DNA from 3 places in the Pseudomonas sp. LBUM1662 genome. Region 1 is predicted to be linked to each of the others. Evidence: predicted binding sites of a transcription regulator. Region 1 holds the regulator's gene; each other region holds the start of a gene.
What was found. Region 1 encodes FliA, which starts transcription of late flagellar genes. Its sites were predicted from a motif close to CTAAAGTTTNNNNNNNNNNNGCCGNTAA; they were not measured.
Positions count from the first base shown of each region.

Region 2: the regulator FliA is predicted to act here: its motif matches at 5,697-5,724, upstream of motA (flagellar motor stator protein MotA).
Region 3: the regulator FliA is predicted to act here: its motif matches at 3,607-3,634, upstream of ACA049_RS29795 (methyl-accepting chemotaxis protein).

Region 1 covers NZ_CP166793.1:1,852,737-1,860,421, forward strand. The annotation lists gene flhA (flagellar biosynthesis protein FlhA) at 1-1,517, shown strand, start outside; gene flhF (flagellar biosynthesis GTPase FlhF) at 1,529-2,863, shown strand; gene fleN (flagellar synthesis regulator FleN) at 2,980-3,810, shown strand; gene fliA (RNA polymerase sigma factor FliA) at 3,807-4,547, shown strand; gene ACA049_RS08280 (chemotaxis response regulator CheY) at 4,715-5,086, shown strand; gene ACA049_RS08285 (protein phosphatase CheZ) at 5,109-5,897, shown strand; gene ACA049_RS08290 (chemotaxis protein CheA) at 5,952-7,685, shown strand, end outside.
Region 2 covers NZ_CP166793.1:606,893-614,577, forward strand. The annotation lists gene ACA049_RS02640 (cyclic-di-GMP receptor FimW-related protein) at 1-1,694, opposite strand, end outside; gene ACA049_RS02645 (lectin OAA family protein) at 1,892-2,293, shown strand; gene asd (archaetidylserine decarboxylase) at 2,351-3,211, opposite strand; gene ACA049_RS02655 (rhodanese-like domain-containing protein) at 3,230-4,045, opposite strand; gene ACA049_RS02660 (HDOD domain-containing protein) at 4,088-5,626, opposite strand; gene motA (flagellar motor stator protein MotA) at 5,793-6,644, shown strand; gene motB (flagellar motor protein MotB) at 6,648-7,676, shown strand.
Region 3 covers NZ_CP166793.1:6,522,388-6,530,072, forward strand. The annotation lists gene ACA049_RS29790 (vWA domain-containing protein) at 1-1,388, shown strand, start outside; gene ACA049_RS29795 (methyl-accepting chemotaxis protein) at 1,526-3,502, opposite strand; gene ACA049_RS29800 (LysR substrate-binding domain-containing protein) at 3,685-4,605, opposite strand; gene ACA049_RS29805 (NorM family multidrug efflux MATE transporter) at 4,764-6,161, shown strand; gene ACA049_RS29810 (putative bifunctional diguanylate cyclase/phosphodiesterase) at 6,278-7,685, opposite strand, start outside.

The sequences.
Region 1 (7,685 bases):
TACGCGGTGACGCCATCGCCGGTCTGCTGATTCTGTTCATCAACCTGATCGGCGGCATGGCGGTCGGTATCTTCCAGCACGGTATGACCTTCGGCGACGCCGGCCGGGTGTACGCCTTGCTGACCATCGGTGACGGTTTGGTGGCGCAATTGCCATCACTGCTGTTATCGACAGCTGCAGCGATCATGGTGACCCGTGCTTCCGGTTCGGAAGACATGGGCAAGCAGATCAACCGCCAGATGTTCGCCTCGCCGAAAGCGTTGGCCGTGGCGGCGGGTTTGATGGCGGTGATGGGCCTGGTGCCCGGCATGCCGCACTTCTCCTTTCTGACCATGGCCGCATTGGCGGCCGGTGGTGCCTACCTGTTCTGGAAGAAGCAGAACGTGGTCAAGGTTCAGGCTTTGCAAGAGGTCAAGCGTCAGCAAGAGTTGCTGCCATCACCGGCCCGCGCCATGGAAACCAAGGAGCTGGGCTGGGACGACGTGACGCCGATCGACATGATCGGCCTCGAAGTCGGCTATCGCCTGATTCCGCTGGTGGATCGCAACCAGGGTGGTCAGTTGCTGGCGCGGATCAAGGGTGTGCGCAAGAAGCTGTCCCAGGACCTGGGTTTCCTCATGCCGACTGTGCACATTCGTGACAACCTCGACCTGGCGCCGAGTGCTTACCGCCTGACCCTGATGGGCGTGATCCTGGCCGAAGCCGAGATTTACCCGGATCGCGAACTGGCGATCAACCCGGGGCAGGTCTACGGCACGCTCAACGGCATAACCGCCAAAGATCCGGCTTTTGGCCTGGAGGCGGTGTGGATCGAAATCAGCCAGCGTGCCCAGGCTCAATCGCTGGGTTACACCGTGGTGGACGCCAGCACGGTCGTGGCGACGCACTTGAACCAGATTCTGTACAAGCACTCCAGCGAACTGATCGGTCACGAAGAAGTCCAGCAACTCATGCAATTGCTGGCCAAAAGCTCGCCGAAGCTGGCTGAAGAGCTGGTGCCGGGCGTGGTGTCGCTGTCGCAACTGCTCAAAGTGCTTCAAGCGTTGTTGGCCGAACAGGTGCCCGTGCGAGACATTCGCAGCATCGCCGAGGCCATCGCCAACAATGCCGCCAAGAGTCAAGATACCGCCGCTTTGGTGGCTGCGGTGCGCGTCGGCGTTTCCCGCGCAATCGTCCAAAGCATTGTAGGGACTGACTCCGAGCTACCAGTTATCACGCTGGAGCCAAGGTTGGAACAGATATTGCTCAATAGTCTTCAGAAGGCAGGACAAGGCTCGGAAGAGGGTGTTCTGCTGGAGCCAAGCATGGCTGAGAAACTGCAACGCTCGTTGATCGATGCGGCGCAGCGTCAGGAAATGCAAGGTCAACCGGTGATTCTGCTGGTAGCCGGTCCGGTTCGCGCGATGCTTTCGCGATTCGGCCGACTGGCAGTCCCGGGTTTGCATGTGTTGGCTTACCAGGAAATTCCTGACAACAAGCAAGTGACCATCGTTGCGACAGTAGGGCCCAACGGCTGAGGTAGTGGTTTATGCAAGTTAAGCGTTTTTTCGCCGCCGATATGCGTCAGGCCATGAAACTGGTTCGTGATGAGCTGGGCGCTGATGCCGCCATTATTGGCAATCGCCGGATCGCCGGTGGTGTCGAGCTGACGGCTGCCCTGGATTACAAATTGTCGGCGCTGGCCCCACGTGTTCCGAACATGGAACTCGAGGACGAGCTGCGCAAGACCCAGTCGCGGATCGTGACTGCCCAGGCTGAATTGAGCCTGCGTGGCGAAGGCGAAACCGAAGGCGACAAGACCACCAATCGCCAGTTGTTCGCCGGCCTGCCGTTGACCGCCGCCGAGCCGCTGATCGAACCGACGTATGCCGAGCCTCGTCGCTCCGCTCCAGCTCCGGCACCTGCTGCTGGCGGCGTTGATCCACGGGCGTTCGACTCGATGCGTTTCGAGCTCAACAGCCTGCGCGAACTGATGGAAGTGCAACTCGGCTCCCTGGCCTGGAATCAGCTGCAAGGCAGCCGTCCGGCCCAGGCCAATCTCTGGCGTCGCCTGCAACGTATAGGCCTGTCCGGCCCGTTGTCCCGCGACTTGCTGGCGATGATTACCGACATTGACGAACCCCGTCAGGCCTGGCGCATGTTGCTGGCGCACCTGGCGCGGATGATTGCCACGCCGGAAGTCGAGCCGCTGGAAGAGGGCGGCGTGATTGCCATGGTCGGCCCTGCCGGCATGGGCAAGACCACCACCCTGGCCAAGCTCGCGGCCCGCTATGTTCTCAAATACGGCGCGCAAAACATCGCGCTGGTGAGCATGGACAGCTACCGTATCGGTGCTCAGGAACAATTGAAGACCCTGGGCCGGATTCTCAACGTGTCGGTAACCCACGTCGATCCGGGGCAATCGCTGGTGCAGGCGCTGGAACCATTACTGCGCAAACGCGTGGTGCTGATCGATACCGCGGGCCTTCAGGCCAGCGATCCGGCACTGCGCATGCAGCTCGAAAGCCTGGCCGGACGTGGCATCAAGTCAAAAAATTATCTGGTTTTGGCAACCACCAGCCAGAAACAGGTTCTAACTGCCGCTTATCACAGTTACAAGCGCTGCGGGCTCGCTGGCTGCATCCTGACTAAACTGGATGAAACGGCAAGTCTGGGCGAGGTGTTGAGCCTGGCGATCAGTCATGAATTGCCGGTGGCCTACCTGACCGATGGCCCGCGTATTCCGGATGATTTGCATCTTCCGCGTCGTCATCAGTTGGTCAGTCGCGCCGTAAGCGTGCAAATGCAAGAAGAACCCAGCGAAGAAGCCATGGCTGACATGTTCGCTGATATTTACCACAGCCCGACCAAGCAGGTTGGCTGAGGTACTAATGAACAGTTTTTGTACCTACATCGATGGTCTGCCATGCATTGTTCAGTTTATGAACGCGCAGCCAGTAATGTGGCCTCCGTCTATGCAAGACAAGGTAAAGAAATAACATGGGCAGCATGCATCCCGTACAGGTGATCGCGGTGACCGGCGGCAAAGGTGGCGTCGGGAAGACTAACGTGTCAGTGAACTTGTCCCTGGCTCTAGCTGAGCTCGGCCGGCGCGTCATGCTGCTGGACGCCGATCTGGGGCTGGCGAACGTCGACGTCCTGCTGGGGCTGACACCCAAACGTACCCTGGCCGACGTGATCGAAGGCCGCTGTGAGCTGCGCGACGTTCTGTTGCAAGGCCCCGGCGGTATTCGCATCGTTCCGGCCGCGTCCGGCACGCAGAGCATGGTTCATCTGAGCCCGGCCCAGCACGCCGGCCTGATCCAGGCTTTCAGCGATATCGGCGACAACCTCGACGTCCTGGTGATCGACACCGCTGCGGGTATTGGTGACTCGGTAGTCAGTTTTGTTCGCGCCGCGCAAGAAGTCTTGCTGGTGGTCTGCGACGAGCCGACCTCGATTACCGATGCCTACGCGCTGATCAAACTGCTGAACCGCGATTACGGCATGAACCGCTTCCGCGTCCTGGCCAACATGGCCCAGAGCCCGCAGGAAGGTCGCAACCTATTCGCCAAGTTGACCAAGGTCACGGATCGCTTCCTCGACGTCGCCCTGCAATACGTCGGCGCGGTGCCTTACGACGAAAGCGTGCGCAAGGCCGTGCAGAAGCAGCGTGCCGTCTACGAAGCCTTCCCGCGTTCCAAGTGTGCCCTGGCGTTCAAGGCGATCGCGCAGAAGGTCGACACCTGGCCGTTGCCTGCCAACCCGCGTGGGCACCTGGAGTTTTTCGTCGAGCGCCTCGTGCAACAGACTGCAGGACCCGTCCTATGACAGCCAGTGGCTACAACCTCTACAAGAAGTCGGCACGTGACGCGCAGTACGAGCTGATCGAGCGTTACGCGCCACTGGTCAAACGCATTGCTTACCACTTGCTGGCCCGTCTGCCGGCCAGTGTTCAGGTTGAAGACCTGATCCAGGCCGGGATGATCGGCCTGCTTGAAGTATCGACCAAATATGACGCCAGCAAAGGCGCGAGTTTCGAGACGTACGCGGGCATTCGAATCCGCGGCGCGATGCTCGATGAAGTGCGCAAGGGGGACTGGGCTCCACGTTCGGTCCACCGCAATACCCGCATGGTCAGCGACGCAATTCGCTCGATTGAAGCTAAAACCGGTCGTGACGCTAAAGATCATGAGGTTGCGGCCGAACTCCAATTGAGTCTCGACGATTATTACGGGATTTTGAACGACACCCTGGGCAGCCGGTTATTCAGTTTCGACGATCTGTTGCAGGACGGCGAACACGAAGGGCTGCATGAGGATGGCGCGAGTGCACATCTTGAGCCGTCACGCGATCTGGAAGATGAACGCTTCCAGGCTGCGCTGGCGGACGCGATTGCCAATTTGCCGGAGCGTGAGCGACTGGTGTTGGCGCTGTACTACGACGAAGAGCTGAACCTCAAGGAAATCGGTGAGGTCCTGGGGGTCAGCGAATCGCGGGTCAGCCAGTTACATAGCCAGTGCGCGGCCCGTTTGCGGGGGCGTTTGGGGGAGTGGCGAGCGCGCTGAAGGCAGTGTGGGGACACTGCGAACGAGACCGGTGGGGTGTTGAACTGCACCGGTCGCGATCTGTTGTGCTCCAGACAGTCATCGAATGCATTGCCGGATTGATTGAAATGGCGCGTCCAGGTGCTGGGCGCGTTTAAGACTGCTTGGAGGTCGAATTGGACAAGAACATGAAAATCCTCATCGTTGATGACTTCTCAACGATGCGGCGGATCATAAAAAACCTGTTGCGTGACCTTGGGTTCACCAACACGGTCGAGGCTGACGATGGCACTACCGCCATTCCGGTTCTCAACAGCGGGAGCATCGACTTTCTGGTAACGGACTGGAACATGCCTGGCATGACCGGTATCGATCTGCTGCGCCACGTACGCGCCGATGAAAAGCTCAAGCACCTGCCAGTGCTGATGGTGACTGCAGAAGCCAAGCGCGAGCAGATTATCGAAGCGGCCCAGGCCGGTGTTAACGGCTATGTGGTCAAACCCTTCACGGCCCAGGCGTTGAAAGAAAAAATCGAGAAGATTTTCGAACGCATCGGTTGATCCACTGCGCCACGGGGGAGCTATGGAGCATAAAGAATCTTCACTGGGCGATTTTGAATCGACCCTGAAAAAACACGCGGTCGAACTGGTCGAAAGCCTTGAAAAAGGCAGGTTCGGCGACGCGGTGCAACTGATCCATGAGCTCAATCAGACCCGTGACCGCGGCCTGTATCAGGAAGTGGGCAAGCTCACTCGCGAGCTGCATAGCGCGATCGTCAATTTCCAGATTGACCCGAACATGCCGCAAGCCGAGGAAGTGTCGCAGATCACGGACGCCACCGAGCGCCTGGGGTATGTGGTCAAGCTGACCGAAGCCGCCGCCAACCGCACCATGGACCTGGTGGAAAACGCCACGCCGCTGGTCAACAGCCTGAGCGAAGAAGCCCAGGCGTTGAGCACGGATTGGGGGCGGTTCATGCGTCGTGAAGTCGGGGCTGAAGAGTTCCGCGAACTGGCCCGGCGGGTCGACGGTTTCCTGACACGCAGCAGCGAAGACAATCGCACGGTGTCGAGCAACCTCAACGACATTCTGCTGGCCCAGGATTACCAGGACCTCACCGGTCAGGTGATCAAGCGCGTGACCCAATTGGTCACCGAAGTTGAAAGCAACCTGCTCAAGCTCGTGCTCATGGCCAGTCAGGTAGACCGCTTTGCGGGTATCGAACATGACCGTGATGCGATGCTTGCTGAAAAAGATCCGCAAAAACATCTCTCTCAGGGTGAAGGTCCGCAGATTCATGCCGATAAAAGAGAAGACGTTGTGTCCGGTCAGGACGATGTGGACGATTTGTTATCCAGCCTAGGATTTTAGAGTTTTAGCATTTTAGGTTTTTTAGGTTTTTAGACCTGTAGGAGCACCCCCTTAATGAGCTTCGGCGCCGATGAAGAGATCCTTCAGGATTTCCTGGTTGAGGCCGGCGAGATTCTAGAGCAACTGTCCGAACAGCTGGTCGAGCTGGAAAGCCGACCGGATGATGCGGATTTGCTCAATGCAATTTTTCGCGGTTTTCACACTGTAAAAGGGGGCGCCGGCTTCCTCCAGCTCAACGAGCTGGTGGAGTGCTGTCACATCGCCGAGAACGTGTTCGACATCCTGCGCAAGGGTGAACGTCGCGTCGACTCGGAACTGATGGACGTGGTTCTCGAAGCTTTGGACGCGGTGAACAGCATGTTCACCGAAGTGCGCGAACGCAGTCCGATTACGGCTGCCACGCCTGAATTGCTCGCGGCACTGGCCCGTCTGGCCGAGCCGCAAACGGCTGATGAAGCTGCACCGGTCGCTGAAGTGGTCGAAGCACCTGCCGCCGAAGAATCGGGCGACATCACCGATAACGAATTCGAACAATTGCTGGACTCGCTGAACGCCGTCAAGGCTCAAGCCGAAGCGCCAGCCGTTGCTCCAGTGGCTGCCGCCGATTCCGCGGCCAGCGACGAAATCACCGATGCCGAGTTCGAGTCGTTGCTCGATCAACTGCACGGCAAAGGCCAGTTCGCCGTCGACGCGGTGGCAGCGCCCGCTGCACCGGCTGCCCCGAAAGCAGCAGGCGACAGCTCCGACATCACCGACGACGAATTCGAAGCACTGCTCGACCAGTTGCACGGCAAAGGCAACTTTGCGGTGGATGCGCTGGAATCGGCCATTGCTGCCGTACCTGCTTCGGCTGCGCCCACCGCTAAAGCGGCCGGTGGCGATCTGATCTCCGATCACGAGTTCGAATCGCTGCTCGACGAATTGCACGGCAAAGGCAAGTTCACTGAAGTGGGCACAGGCGCTGTGGTGACTGCTCCAGCCGCCAAGGCAGCTGCGCCGAAACCGGTTGCCAAAGCGCCCGAGCCTAAGGCGGAAGCGCCGAAGCCAGCGGCGGCTGCTGCACCGGCTCCAGCTCGCGCTCCGTCTGCTCCACCACCGGAAAAACCGGCCAGTGAAGCCGAGACCACCGTGCGGGTTGATACCGCGCGTCTCGACGAAATCATGAACATGGTCGGCGAACTGGTTCTGGTGCGTAACCGCTTGGTCCGTCTGGGCCTCAACAGCGGCGACGAAGCCATGTCCAAGGCTGTGTCGAACCTCGACGTGGTCACGGCTGACTTGCAAACCGCGGTCATGAAGACCCGGATGCAACCGATCAAGAAAGTTTTCGGGCGCTTCCCGCGTCTGGTTCGCGACCTGGCTCGCCAGCTCAAGAAAGAGATCAACCTGGAGTTGGTCGGCGAAGAAACCGACCTCGACAAGAACCTCGTCGAGGCCCTGGCCGACCCGCTGGTCCACTTGGTGCGCAACTCGGTCGACCACGGTATTGAAGAACCGGCCGAACGCGAAGCGATGGGCAAGCCTCGCAGCGGCAAGGTGATCCTGTCCGCTGAACAGGAAGGCGACCACATCCTGCTGTCCATCTCCGATGACGGCAAAGGCATGGACGCTGATGTTCTGCGCGGCATCGCCGTGAAGAAAGGCTTGATGGACAAGGATGCAGCCGATCGCCTCAGCGAGTCCGATTGCTTCAACCTGATCTTCGCGCCGGGTTTCTCGACCAAGACCGAAATTTCCGATGTCTCCGGACGCGGCGTGGGCATGGACGTGGTGAAAACCAAAATCGCC
Region 2 (7,685 bases), 1.2 Mb from region 1:
TAAGCAAACTGATTGAAACTGTTGGTACTCGCCACCCGCCGATCCAGCCCGGCGCGGCGTTCCTGGCCGTTGGTGTTGATCAGCACTTTGCTGCCTTCCTGAAAGGGCAGGCGCGGGGCGAGTAGCGTAGCGGGCAGGTCGATGGCGCTGATTTCCGGCAGCAACAGACCACGCAAATACTGACTGTGGTCGTCCCGCGTTCGTACCAGTTGCAGCCCGCAAGGTTCGGCGTACGGCGCGACTTGTTCGATCCCCATTTGCGTACCACCGCCCCGCACCTGACGAATCCAGCGCACCACCGCAATACTCCAGCCCTGATTGGCAGAATCCTGGATGCCAACCATCTCGCCCGCCTGCAACTCGGCGGGCACCGCGTTGGGCCACGCCAGGCAATAACCGCCGGGGCTGTGATTGATGATCGGCAACGCGTACGTCGGAAAATGCCGATTGCTATCAGCCGCATCATTGCCGTCATCGTTCTGAAGCTGCGGGTACTCGATTTCTTCGTAGGGCAGCAAACCATCGGCAGTGGGGTGGGGGGCGGCGTCGAACGCCTTGCTCCATTGATCGCTCTCCCGCCCCGTCGGAGACGTTGCCGAGAATTGCGCGAGCCGGGTGCCGGGGTTTTTCAGAATGTCGCTGAACGAACGTTCCCCGCCCAGATAGAAGTGCAGCGCGCTCATGCCCACGCACAGGGTCAAGGTGCCGTGGCCGACGGTGCGTTGAAAGCTGCGCTCTGCCGCCTGGCCCCAAGCGGCGTGCAGGTGTTGCAGCGTATCCAGGCTGAGCCCGCTCGGCACGGGCAGCGGCGGTGTGCCGACAGTGCCTTGCAAATGCGCTTCGATGGCGGCGACGAGTGGCTGCGGATCAATCCCCAGCAAACTGTCCTGCTGCTCGGCCCGGAACTTCGAGCGATAACGCGGCCCGGTATCGAGGTCCGGCGCGACGGCAAACAATCCGTCGGCGGGCTGACCGGGTTGCAACTTGATCCATCGGCTCCAGGGCTCCAATACCTCGGCGAGCCGGGCGATCTGGTTCTGGCGCAGTTGATTGCAGCGGGAGGCGCCCAGCAGAAGGGCGGTTACGTAAGTCTGTTCGATACTCAGGGTTTGCGTCTGGCTGGCCAGTTCATCACGCAGGCTCAGGTGCTGGAGTTTGTGCGCGCAGGCGATCCGATAAAGCTGATGCAACTCCAGCCACAGGCCTTCCGGGACCGGGCAATACAGTTGAGTCGAGCGAATCAGCGGGCCGTTGAGGCAGTGGCTCGCCCGCTGCAGCGCTTGGGCAAGCAACGATGCTCGATCCTTGCTGAAGCGCGGGGTGATGCGCACGACGATCTGTTTGTAGCCAATCGCCAAGTGACTTTGCAGGGCCTGGCAGAGGTTGGCGATCTTGCGCGAACGCTCGTCGAGCACAATCGCCTGGTGCAGGAAATGCCGTTCCAAGTGTTTGCAGACGTAATACACCTCGGGTCGCAACAGCTCGAGCAGTTGCAGGCGATTGTCGCTGGGAGTGAGCAGTTGGTTGAGTTCGCTCAAGCCTTGATAGAGCAGGCGGGCGGTTTCGCCGATGTTGGCTTTGGGCAGGTTGGCGATCCAGCGCCTGAGGTCGCGTGGCGTTGGCTCACAGAATGTCAGGCGCAGCTGCGTCGGGATCGGCGCACGTAGCAGCAGGTGAGGACTGGTCTCATTCATGCCGTGGAAAACTCCAACCGGGAAATGGGCAGTGAATGACCTGACTGTAGCACCTACGGATGTCGACCGTTTGTCTGTCAGCCGAGTGCCGCTCGGGCGTACTACTAATCTGACACACGTGCGACTGGATACGCACGGTCGTACGGCCTGCTGCCTGTGCAGGGCAGGTCTCTTGTAACTTCAAGGAGATGAAGTTTATGTCTAGATACGTAGTGGCAAATCAATGGGGCGGTAGTTCTGCACCCTGGCATCCGGGCGGAGACTGGACGTTAGGTGCGCGGGACAACCAGAACGTGGTCGCGATCGAGATCAAATCGGGCGATGGCGGGAAGAGCTTCACCGGCACCATGACTTACGCGGGTGAAGGTCCCATTGGCTTCAAGGCTCAGCGCACGGGCCAGAACCAGTACAACGTGGAAAATCAGTGGGGCGGCAACGACGCTCCATGGCATCCGGGTGGCAAGTGGGTCATCGGCGGCCGTGATAATCAGAACGTTGTCGCGTTGAGCGTCACCTCCAATGATGGAGGGAAAAACCTCAGTGGCACCAATACCTACGCCAACGAAGGGCCGATCGGCTTTCGTGGGCAGATAGAGTAACGGCGCTACCGAAATATCCGCCCCTTCGAAGACGTTCGACGGGGCGGATTAGCCAGATCAGGCGTTTGGCAGGCCCAGCGCCTGGCCCATCTGCACAGGCGACAGGGCGCCGAGCCCTTCAGCCCATTTCACCTGATCAGGCCCGAACAGCACCACAGCGGTCGAACCCAGTTTGAAACGACCCAGTTCCGCACCTTTTTCCAGATGGATCGGCGCGCGGGCGGCTTCGTCATAACGGAAGGTTTTCAGCTCGCGTTTCGGCGGTGTGACCAGCCCGGCCCACACGGTTTCGATCGATGCAACGATCATCGCGCCCACCAGTACCACGGCCATCGGCCCGCGCTCGGTGTCGAAAATGCACGCCACACGTTCGTTACGGGCGAACAGCTCCGGCACGTTTTCGGCGGTGGTCTGGTTGACCGAGAAGATCCGCCCCGGGATGTAGACCATCTCGCGCAGGGTGCCGGCCAGTGGCATGTGCACGCGGTGGTAGTCTTTCGGCGACAGGTAAATAGTCGCGAAGTCGCCGCCCATGAACGGCGCCGCATTCGCGGCATCACCGCCCAGCAATTCCAGGACGCTGAAGCTGTGGCCCTTGGCCTGGAACACGCGGCCGTGTTCGATCGGGCCGAGCTGGCTGACCGCGCCGTCGGCCGGGCTGAGGATCGCGCCCGGGGTTTCGTCCAGTGGACGAGCGCCGTCTTTCAAGGCGCGGGTGAAGAACGCGTTGAAGTGCTCGTAAGCCGTCAGGTCTTCGACCAGCGCCTGGGACATGTCCACCTGATAACGCTTGGCGAACCAGGCGGTAAAGGCGTTCTTGAACCAGCGCACGCGGCATTCGGCAATGCAGCCGGCCAGTCGCGAGAGCAAGTGGTGAGGCAGCAGGTATTGGCTGAGGATAAACAGACGCTTATTCATTAACTGTCCTTAAAAACCTTAAATCTCTACGGGCGTGTCGGGGTGGTTGCCCCATTCGCCCCAGGAACCGGCGTAGCCTTTGACCCGCGGATAACCGAGGGATTTGGCCACCAGATAAGTGAAGCCAGAGCGATGGTGAGTCTGGCAGTGGGTAATTATTTCTTTGTCGTGGGTGATGCCAAGTTGTTCCAGGATCTGCGGCATGTCCGTGCGGATGCGCAGGTTGCGCGCCTGATCCATGCCGGCCGTCCATTCGAAATTCACCGCGCCGGGAATGTGCCCGGCCTTGGCTGCCAGCACTTTCTCGCCGGAGTATTCCAGCGGCCCGCGCGCGTCCCAGATCGCCAGGTCGGCGGCACCGAGACGGCTTTGCAGGTATTCGCGGGTGGCGGTCGGTTCGTCGTGCAGGGTCAACGCAACCGGGCCGCCAACGGAGGGCGGTATCTGGATCGACATGGGCATGCCGTCTGCCAGCCAGGCCGTCAGGCCGCCGTCGATGTAGTGGTATTTTTTATGGCCGATGACATCGAGCAGCCAGATAAAACGCCCGGCCCAGCCGCCGCCTTCGTCGTCATACACCACGTAGACCGCATCGGGGTTGTGTCCCAGCTCGCCGAACAACGTTTCGAGTGCCGCTTGCGGCGGCATCAGCCCTGGCGCAGGCGCCTGACCGAGTTGCGTACGCTTGGGATCGACAAAGCGCGCACCGGGAATATGCCCTTCGGCATAACGGGCGCTGCTGGTCAGGTCCACCAGAATCAGTTCGCGGGACTCAAGGCGAGGGAGCAAGTCGCTCGGCTCGATGACCAGCGCCAAGCCAGAGAAGTCAGACATGTGAGGTCTCCAGAGCACAAAGGGGTGGATTGTAGCGCAGCGTCACTGGCCGCGGTGGCTAAAGCTATTGAGCGCTTTCTCAATGCATTGCGCGGTTTTGCCAAAGGCTTGCACGGTGATTTCCGAAAAAGGCCCGCCGCCCTGATCCGCTACAACCACCATGATCACCCGACCATTATTGACCAGCGAACGCAGTAGCACGTGTTCACCACGAAACTGCGCGCGCAGGCTGGCGGGTAACAAGGCCGAGAACTGGGCGTTGTTGGCTGGCGTCAACCGCACCTGGGCCTGTTGCGAGAGCAATCGTTGCAGCACGGTGCTTTGGCTGACCACCAGGTTCAGCCCCGCCGCTTCCTTCGGCAGGCCGGCCGTTTGATGCGCACGCAAATTGGCGTGGGTGCGGTCAGCCATCAAAATCATTACTCGGCGCATGCCACAGGCGACCAGCGCGTCCCTGGCCGACGTGGTCAAGTGCATGGCATTGGTGAAGCGGCTCGGCTCGACCAACAGTTCGGCACATTGTTTACGCCACGCCGTCAGGTCTTCGGTGGTTGGCGCCGGTGCCGGCAATAAACCGGCGTGAATACGGTGAATGCCCGACGGCCAGATCAACGCTACGGCGGGGTGCCAGATGTCCGACATGGCGTGCTGATGCGCGCTGTTGACGGCCTGTTGATGCAATTGCTGCTGCACCTCGCTCATTGGCATTTGCAGGTAAAGGCTGGTCAGGTACTGCCAGCGCTCGCTGTGCGGACTGTCCCAGGCCTGTTGCGCCGACAGTGCCAGCCCGTTGGCCAGCAACACGGTATTGGCGGGCTGATTGAGCCAGCGACGCAGGGTCGGATCGTCATCGAGTCGGTTTTGCTGACGCAAGGGGTGTTCGCTGTCGCGGGCAATACGCAGGACCTTGACCAGTTCGCGCTGCTCGTTGAGCAGCAGTCGATAACCTTGCTGCACCCAGATCGGCAGGCGCCAGACATCCACCAGCGCCTGGCAGATGTCCAGCAGGCGAACGCCGAACAGTTCCTTTTCGACTTTGCGTGCTGACTCGCCTTTATGAATGACCCGCAGTTCCCACTCTTCGAGCAACTGTGGATGAGTCAGCGCCATCGGCCAGAGCGGCGAGAGAAACAGCAGGCTGCCCCAATGGATGTCCTGCCAGAGCCGCGCCAGGCGACCGGCAAAAAAGCCGTTGGCCTGTTGGGTCGCATGCTGGCTGATCAGCTGCAACTGACGCAGCGCCACCGGTATCTGTGATAGAGGTTCGGCAGGCAGTCGGGCGAGCAATTCTTCAGTGCGTTTCAACCCGAGACGATTGATCGCCACCTCAAGGTTTTCAGCAGGCTCGGTCATGCTGCCGTGGGTGTGGCGGTTGGCTTCGCGAATCACGCTCAAGGCCAGGGCCGGGCTGTCCTGCAACAATTCGGCGATGTCGCGCAGTGAGCTGCGGCTGTCGGCGAGGGCCTTGCAGACGCGGTCGTGACTGTCTTGCGGAACCGGCAGGCGCACGCCATCGAGAAGCTTTACCCAGCCTTCGAGCGTGGTCGGTTTCGGGGTCGGGATGTTCGTTTCGTTAGCCATGGTTGGACGTGATCATCGTCTGCATTACCTATGCCCCCAGAGGGCTAAATTAGCTTTTCGCTTGAACGGGCTATAGTCTGGCGCAGTTTTGCCGATAAGTAGAAGAAGAGATTTTTTAACTTCCGAATATGACCTTGAACCCGACTCAGTAAGTGCTCTCCTACCTATGGCTAAATTAATCGGCATCATCGTCGTATTCGCGAGCGTGCTCGGCGGATACGTGCTCTCCCACGGCAAGATTGCCGCCCTGATTCAACCTTTCGAGGTGATGATTATCGGGGGTGCGGCCCTCGGTGCATTCCTGCAGGCCAACCCTGGTCACATGTTCAAACACGTTCTCAAGAAAGCCTTGGGAATGTTCAGCTCGCGCTTCAACCACACGTTCTATCTGGAAGTGCTGGGCCTGATCTACGAGATCCTCAACAAGAGCCGCCGCGAAGGCATGATGGCGATCGAAGGTGACATCGAAGATGCTGCCGCGAGCCCGATCTTCGCCAAGTACCCGGCGGTCCTGAAAGATGACCGCATGACCGCGTACATCTGCGATTACCTGCGCATCATGTCCTCCGGCAACATGGCTCCCCACGAGCTCGAAGGCCTGTTCGACATGGAGCTGACCAGCCTCAAGGAAGACCTCGATCACCCGTCCCACGCGGTGAACGGCATCGCCGACGCCATGCCCGGTTTCGGTATCGTCGCGGCCGTATTGGGTATCGTGGTGACCATGGCCTCCCTGGGTGAAAGCGATCAGAAAATGATCGGCGTACACGTGGGTGCGGCACTGGTGGGGACCTTCTTCGGTATTCTCGCCGCCTACGGTTTCTTTGGCCCGCTGGCCCATGCCCTGGCCCACGAAGCCAAGGAAGAACTGAACGTCTACGAAGCCATCAAGGCCTCGCTGGTGGCTTCGGCTTCCGGCATGCCGCCATCGCTGGCGGTGGAATTCGGCCGCAAGGTTCTGTACCCGGCGCACCGTCCTAGCTTCGCTGAGCTGGAACAAGCGGTTCGCGGTCGCTAAGTCATGGAAAATAACCAGCCGATAATCATCAAGCGCGTAAAAAAATACGCGGGCGGGCATCACGGGGGCTCCTGGAAAATCGCCTTCGCTGACTTCGCGACGGCGATGATGGCGTTCTTCCTGGTGCTGTGGCTGTTGTCCACCGCAACGCCGGAGCAGAAGATCGCCATCGCCGGTTACTTCAAGGACCCGGTCGGCTTCACCGAAAGCGGCACGCCGTACATCATTGATCTTGGCGGTTCCCCGACCCTGGCGCCGGAGAGCACCCTCAACCCCGAGGTGAAGTCTCAGCCGCAGCCGGACCGCGTCACCGTTGACACCGAACAGGTCGAAGGCATGGCCGAGCAGGTCGAGAAGGAACGCCTGGAACTGTTGCTGCAAGAGTTGCAGAACAAGGTCGATGAAAACCCGCAGCTGCAGAAATTCAAGGACCAGATCCTGTTCGAGATCACTCAGGACGGCTTGCGCATCCAGATCATGGACGCAGAAAACCGGCCGATGTTCGATTCCGGCAGTGCGCGTCTGAAACCGTATTTCGAAGACATCCTGCTGGCCATGGCCGACACCATCAAAGCGGTGCCGAACAAGATCAGCATCAGCGGCCACACCGATGCCAAGCCGTACTCGGGCACCGGCGATTTCGGCAACTGGGAACTCTCGGCCAACCGTGCCAACGCCGCTCGCCGTGCGCTGGTCGCGGGCAGCTATCCGGATCAGCAAGTGGCGCGGGTGGTCGGTTACGCCTCGTCGGCGCTGTTCGACCGCGATAACCCGTTCAACCCGGTCAACCGCCGGATCGACATCGTGGTCCTGACCAAAAAAGCCCAGCGTGCCATCGAAGGTTCGCAAGGCGCTGAACCGGCACCTGCACCAACGCAAGGGCAGGGCGGTCCGGGCGAAGTGCCGGCCACGCCGGTCGATCCGAACGCCTTGCCGGCGGATAAACAACCGCTGCCGGCCCATGAGCTTCGCGAGCGACTGAATATCTTCGAAGACCCGGCACCGAAACCGGCGGAACCGCCGAAGCAGTGACCCACAACA
Region 3 (7,685 bases), 2.1 Mb from region 1:
AAGCCACACCGGAGGGGATGAGTGCGCTGCAAGCCAAAGTCGCCCTCATCCAGAAACACTTTCCGCCGACCGTCGCCAGCCTCTTCGCGATCCCGCGAATGGGCAGCGGTGACGTGCTGGAATGGTGGACCGAACTGGGTGGCCAACCCACGCCCTATGCCGACCTCAATGAGGACGCGCAGCGACGTTTGCTGGAAACCTATGAAGTGCGTCAGACGTCCCTCGGACAGCTGGCGGACGAACTGCAAAAACGCGGTCAGCCCACAGTAGCGGATGACCTGCGCAGCCTGCTCGGCACGCCCGAGCTGGACAAACTCTACAGCCTCAACGGCGAGCCGCTGGTGGTGCGCTGGAATCAGCGTCCGCCGAAACCGATCGTGCCGCCGGTTGTTCCGGTGGTGCCGGTCGTACCGCCGTCGCGCCGTGGCTGGTGGATCGCCGCGGCCTTGCTGGCGTTGCTGTTGCTGCTTCTGGCGCTTTGGGCTTACTGGTGGTTCATGCACCGTGAACCCGTCGTCGTGGTTCCGCCTGTCGCGCCCGTTGTAACACCGATCGAGAAACCGGTTGAGCCGGTGCCCGAGCCTGTCGTGGAACCTGAACCCGTTCCAGAACCAGAACCGGAACCCGTGCCAGAACCGGTGCCAGTGCCGGAACCCAAACCAGTCCCGCCACCAAAACCTGTGGTCGTCGCCCCGCCACCGGCGCCGACGCTGGACAACTTCGCGTGCCGTAAAAAAGCGCCAAACGCAGAGATCCCGCAATTCGTGGTGGTGCTCGACACCTCGGGCTCGATGGATTTGAACATCAAGTCCGTGAAAGCCGATGAGGACTGGTTCTTCGGCAATGAGCTGAACAAGTACCTGGACGCGAACCGCACCATGCAGATCTTCGCCAAGCCCAGCCGCATGGACGTCGCCAAGGACTCGCTGGCCGGCATGATCAACGGGCTGGACCCGAAGATCGACACGCGCCTCATCACCTTCGCTGGCTGCAACGCCACACCGGACCAGGGCGTGTTCAAGTTTGGCGACCGTCAGCGGCTTATCAACGGGATTCGAGGCCTGGTGCCCAACGACGGCACACCGCTGGCCGACAGCCTGGCCCACGCGGCAAGCACCGTGGACGGGCGCAATAACGATGCGGTGATCGTGATGTTCGTCGACGGTGAGGACGGTTGCCAGAAAGACGTGTGCGCAGTCTCCCGTCAAATCGCCAGAGACCAACCGCGCCTGCGGGTCAACGTGGTGAAAATCGGCGCCGGTGGCCCGTCACGCTGCATCGCGGAAAACACCGGCGGCCGGGTTTACAGCAGCACCAACGCGGCGGAATTGGGCAAGCAGTTGAAACTGGCGAGCAAGGAAGTGTCGAGCAATGCCAAGTGCGACTGATCGTCTGATCAGAAATTGAGGTGAGCCCATCGCGGGCAAGCCTCGCTCCTACAAGTTTTGTGTCATTCCACTCTTTTGTGAACGACACAAAACCTGTAGGAGCGAGGCTTGCCCGCGAAAGCTATTTCAGCGACGACTCAACGAAACCGGTCAACCTCTTGGCGCAAGTCCGCCGCCAGCTTCTCCAGCTCTTTGGCGGTCACGGCCAGGTTCGACACCACTTCCCGCTGCTCACTGTTCGCCAACGCAATGCTTTGCAGGTTGCTACTGAGCAACGTCGCGGTGCTGCTCTGCTCCTGAGTCGCGGTGGTGATCGCCGCAAATTGCTGGCCCGCCGAACGGCTCTGCTCATCGATCCGCGCCAGGGCCGAGGCCACATTGGCATTACGCGACAAGCCTTCCTGCATCAGCACATTGCCCTGTTCCATGGTGCTGATGGCGTTGCCGGTTTCCTGCTGGATGCTTTGAATCATCCCGGAGATTTCGTCAGTGGCCTGACGCGTGCGCGAAGCCAGGTTACGCACCTCATCGGCGACCACCGCAAAACCACGACCCTGCTCACCGGCACGGGCCGCTTCGATGGCCGCGTTGAGCGCCAGCAAGTTGGTTTGATCGGCGATCGAAGTAATCACCCCGACGATGCCGCCGATTTCCTGGGAGCGCTGACCCAGGGTATTGATCACTGTTGCCGTGCTGTTCAAGGCGCCAGCGATTTGCTCCAGCGACGAGGAAGCCTCGTCCATCGACGTACGACCGATCTGGGTTTGCTGTGCGTTTTCCTGCGCCAGGCGCTGGGTGCTGCCCATGTTGTCGGCAATGTTCAGCGAGGTCGCGCTGAATTCTTCCACGGCGCCGGCCATGCTGGTGATTTCGCCCGACTGCTGCTCCATCCCTTCATAGGCACCACCGGACAGGCCGGACAACGCCTGAGCGCGGCTGTTGACCTCGCCCGAGGCCTTGCGGATGTGCTCGACCATGGTCGACAAGGCCTGGCTCATCTGGTTGAAGGCGCGGGCCAACTGACCGATTTCATCATTGCTCGACACGCTCAGGCGCACGCTCAAATCACCGGCACCCAAGGCTTCTGCTTGACGCACCAGATCACCCAGCGGCGCAAGTTTGCTGCGCAGCAGCCAAACTGCCGAACCGACCGCAATCAACATCGCCAGCAGGCTGCCGATTGCCAACTGAATGCCGACACTCCAGGTCACGGCGCTGATTTCGGCTTTTGGCATGCTCGCCACCACCGACCACGGGCCGCCATCGAACGGCACGGCCACGCTGTAGAAGTCTTCGGACTTGTCGCTCCAGAAATCGCCCTTGCCCGGGGTTTTCGCCAGATCGACGATGGCCGGGACTGCTTGATCCAGCGCTTGTACGCCGGCGATCGGCACCAGCCATTTGCGCTGTTCATCCAGCAACGCAAGCGAGCCGGTCTGGCCGATGCGGAAGCGCTTGAGATTCTCGAACTGAGCGTTCTGCGCGTCGGTGTAATCGAATCCCACGAACAACACGGCAATCACCTTGCCGCTGCTGTCGCGTACAGGCGTGTACTGCGTCATGTAGGAGCGATCGAACAGCAAGGCGCGGCCGACATAGCTCTGCCCCGCCATCAAGCGCGAGTAGGCCGGGTTAGCGTGATCCAGCAAGGTGCCGATGGCACGGTTGCCATCCTGCTTGGTCAGGGAAGTACTGACCCGCACGAAGTCTTCGCCACTGCGCACAAACACCGTCGCAACGCCCGCGGTCATTTGCTTGAACTCGTCCACTTCCTTGAAGTTGTTGTTCAGCACTTCGCTGCCCAGGTGCAGGCCCGGGGTCTGGGTGCCGGCCACGGCCACCGGTTCGTCCGGATGCACGCTCAGGCCCGCGCTGAAGCGCTTCTCGAACAGGCCGGCCAGGCGCTGGGTGCTTTCACGCAACGTGCCGTGAAAGGTGCTCAACTGATCGGCCAGCAGCCGGGCTTCACTGGCCAGGTGCTCTTCGCGGGTGGCGAGGTTGGCGGTATCCAGCGAACGCAGGGCGAACACGGTACTGCCAGTGATGACAATCGCCAGTATCACGGCAAGCGCAAGACCAAGCTGTGAGGCGATCCGGGCACGAGGTTGAGACATGACAGCTCCTGGCCGAGTGACCGGATCATCCTGATCACGATGCGCACTCGGCAAAAATTCAAATGGGAATTGCGACGAACCTGCACGAAGGTTCCACCTGCAGATTTTCGGCGGCAAACCTGAATACTTGAGTAATTAGCGGGGATATGGCGCAAGGCCTCTATTGCAGGGGCTCTAACGATTCAGCTCAAGCGCTCGACATCCGGTAATTCCATGACCCGGACCTCGCCTTGCAGGAAATCGCTGAGACGGCGCAAACGTTCACCTCCCGGACGGGTTTTCGGCCAGACGAGGTAATAATGCTCTCCGCTGGCGACAGCCGTCGGCCACGGCAAACTCAGGCGACCCTGCGCGACATCCTCCGCGACCATCAGCAAATCGCCCATGGACACGCCGTAGCCCCGCGCAGCGGCAATCATGCCCAGCTCCAGCGTGTCGAACACCTGGCCACCCTTGAGCGACACCTGATCGTCCAGCCCCATGCGCGCCAGCCATGTTCGCCAATCCCGGCGGTCCGGCGTCGGGTGCAGCAGTTCGGTACTCGCCAGACGCGCCACGTCCCACGGCTGATCCTTCAGCAGGTTCGGCGCGCCCACTGGAATCAGCTCCTCTGGAAACAACAGCGTCGCCTCCCAATCCGGCGGGAAATGCCCGTTGCTGAGGATGACGGCGCAGTCGAAGGGTTCGTGGTTGAAGTCCACGGTGTCGATGTCCATCCAGGCACTGGTCAATTGCACTTCGTTGCCCGGTTGCAAGTGGCGGAAGCGGCTCAGGCGCGCCAACAGCCAGCGCATGGTCAACGTCGACGGGGCTTTCATGCGCAGGATGTCGTCTTCGGCGCGTAACGTATTGCAGGCGCGTTCGAGCGCGGTGAAACCTTCACGGATGCCGGGCAGAATCAGCCGCGCCGACTCGGTGAGTTGCAGGTTGCGCCCGCTGCGGTGAAACAGTCGGCAGGCAAAATGCTCTTCGAGGGTACGAATGTGTCGGCTGACCGCGCTCTGGGTGATCGACAATTCTTCAGCGGCGCGGGTAAACGAGCTATGCCGCGCCGCCGCTTCGAATGCGCGCAGGGCATACAAGGGAGGAAGACGACGAGACATTCGGAAAGCTCCTATAGCGCGGTCACGCCACGGTAGCAGAAACTCGCCAGCATGAGTTTGACTCATGCCACCCATCCTTTTTATCCCTTTGTGAAAAGCCCGCAGAGCGCCGAGAATCGGCTCTCTCCTGTTAACACTGAAATCGAGGCGTGATGACCATGCAGCATCCAGCGCGTACCGAACTCTGGGCCATCCTGCGGCTGGCGGGGCCGTTGATTGCCTCGCAGTTGGCGCACATGCTGATGGTCCTCACCGACACCTTGATGATGGCGCGCCTGAGCCCGGAAGCACTGGCCGGTGGCGGCCTGGGCGCGGCGACGTATTCGTTCGTGTCGATCTTCTGCATCGGCGTGATCGCGGCGGTCGGCACCCTGGTGGCGATCCGTCAGGGCGCGGGCGATATCGTCGGCGCCGCCAGGCTGACCCAGGCCGGGTTATGGCTGGCGTGGTTGATGGCGCTGGTGGCCGGCCTGCTGCTGTGGAACCTCAAACCGGTGCTGCTGCTGTTTGGCCAGACCGAAACCAACGTCCAGGCCGCCGGACAGTTCCTGCTGATCCTGCCGTTCGCCCTGCCCGGCTATCTGAGTTTCATGGCCCTGCGCGGCTTCACCAGCGCCATCGGCCGGGCGACCCCGGTGATGGTCATCAGCCTCGGCGGCACCGTGGCCAACTTCCTGCTCAACTATGCGTTGATCACCGGGATGTTCGGCCTGCCGAAAATGGGCTTGGTGGGCATCGGGCTGGTCACGGCGATTGTCGCCAACCTGATGGCGGTGGCGCTGGCGTTGCACATCCGTCGGCATCCGGCGTACGACGCGTATCCGCTGCGCCAGGGTCTGTCGCGGCCAAACCGTCAGTACCTGAAAGAGCTGTGGCGCCTCGGCCTGCCCATCGGCGGCACCTACGCGGTGGAAGTCGGCTTGTTTGCGTTCGCCGCGCTGTGCATGGGCACCATGGGCAGTACGCAACTGGCGGCGCACCAGATCGCCCTGCAGATTGTTTCGGTGGCGTTCATGATCCCGGCGGGCATTTCCTATGCGATCACCATGCGCATCGGCCAGCATTACGGCGCCGGGCAGTTGCTGGATGCGCGGTTGGCCGGACGGGTCGGGATTGCCTTTGGCGCGGCGGCGATGCTGGGTTTTGCGATGGTCTTCTGGTTCCTGCCGAATCAGCTGATCGGCTTGTTCCTCGACCATAACGATCCGGCGTTTCGAGAGGTCATCAACCTGGCTGTGAGCCTGCTGGCGGTGGCGGCGTGGTTCGAGCTGTTCGACGGCACGCAAACCATCGCCATGGGCTGCATTCGCGGGCTCAAGGACGCCAAGACCACGTTCCTGGTCGGGCTGGCTTGCTATTGGCTGATCGGCGCGCCGGCGGCGTGGTGGATGGCGTTCAACCTGAACTGGGGGCCGACGGGCGTCTGGTGGGGGTTGGCGCTGGGGCTGGCGTGCGCGGCGGTGAGTTTGACGCTGGCGTTTGAGTGGAAAATGAAGCGGATGATTCGGCGGGAGCCGGCGTCAGGAACAAGTTTCCAAATCGCACAGCCAGACTGAGATCCCCTTGTGGGAGCGGGCTTGCTCGCGAAGGGGCCGTGTCAGTCGACATCTACGTTAACTGACACACCGCTTTCGCGAGCAAGCCCGCTCCCACAGGTTTTGTGCAAACCGTCTTAAACCACGACTTCCAGTGAAGGCTGCTGGTTGCTGCCAAACGTCAGATACTCAACCAACTCCGTCAACGGCAACGGCTTGCTGATCAGATACCCCTGCACCTGATCGCAGCCAAACCCGCGCAACAAATCCAGTTGCTCCGCCGTCTCCACGCCTTCAGCCACCACCTCAAGATTGAGGTTGTGCGCCAGGTTGATCATCGCGTGCACCAGTTTGCGATTCTCTTCGCGCTCTTCCATGCCGCCGACAAAGCTCTTGTCGACCTTCAGCAAGGCAATCGGCAGGCTGTTGAGGTGCACGAAGGATGAGAACCCGGTGCCGAAGTCATCCAGCGAGAAGCGCACGCCCAGGCGCCCGAGGGCGTCCATGGTCTGCTTCACCAGGTCGCTGCGGCGCATCACGGCGGTTTCGGTCAGCTCGAATTCCAACCATTGCGCCTCGACACCGCGCTCGGCAATCAGCCGGCTCAGGGTCGACAGCAATTGGCTGTCCTGAAACTGCCGGAACGACAAGTTGATCGCCATGTGCAGCGCCGGCAAACCGCGTTCGCGCAGCGCCTGCATGTCCCGCAAGGCCCGGGAAATCACCCAGTAGCCGAGCGGCACGATCAAGCCGCTTTGCTCGGCCAGTGGCACGAACTCGCTGGGCGCCAGCAAGCCGCGTTCGGCATGCCGCCAGCGCACCAGGGCTTCGAGGCCGACGATCTGGCCGTCTTCAAGGTTCAGGCGTGGCTGGTAATGCAACTCCAGTTCATCACGGCGCAAAGCCCGGCGCAGCTCGCTTTCGAGATCAGCCATGCTGCGGGCATTGCGGTTGATACGTTCGTTGAAGATGTGAAAGGTGCAGCCTTGAGTGCTTTTGGCTTGCTGCATGGCGATGTGCGCGTGCCACATCAGCGGGTCGGCGCCGGCCTGGGCCCGGGCGTGCGCAATGCCAAGGCTGGAACCGATCAACAGGCTTTCACCGTCGACCCAGTAAGGCTCGGCCAGGGCTTCGGTGATGCGTTCAGCCATCCATTCGGCGCGTTGAGGCGCACGGCGGGTGTCGATCAGCAGGGCGAATTCATCGCTGCCCAGACGCGCCAGTTGATCGCCGGCCTCAAGCTGGCTTTTCAGGCGCGCGACCACTTGCAGGATCAAGCGGTCGCCAGCCTGGTGGCCGAGGGCATCGTTGGCGTGACGGAAGTTGTCGAGGTCCAGGTGACCGAGGGCCAGTCCGCGACCGTCGTTTTCCGCCAGGCGCGCGGCGAGCAAGGTCTGGAAACCCTGGCGGTTAGCGATGCCGGTCAGCGGATCTTGCTCGGCCAGGCGTTGCAGAGTGTGTTCCAGCAAGCCGCGTTCGCGCACATGGCGCAGGCAGCGGCGCAGCATGCCGGGATCGAGATGATCGCGCACCAGCCAGTCGCTC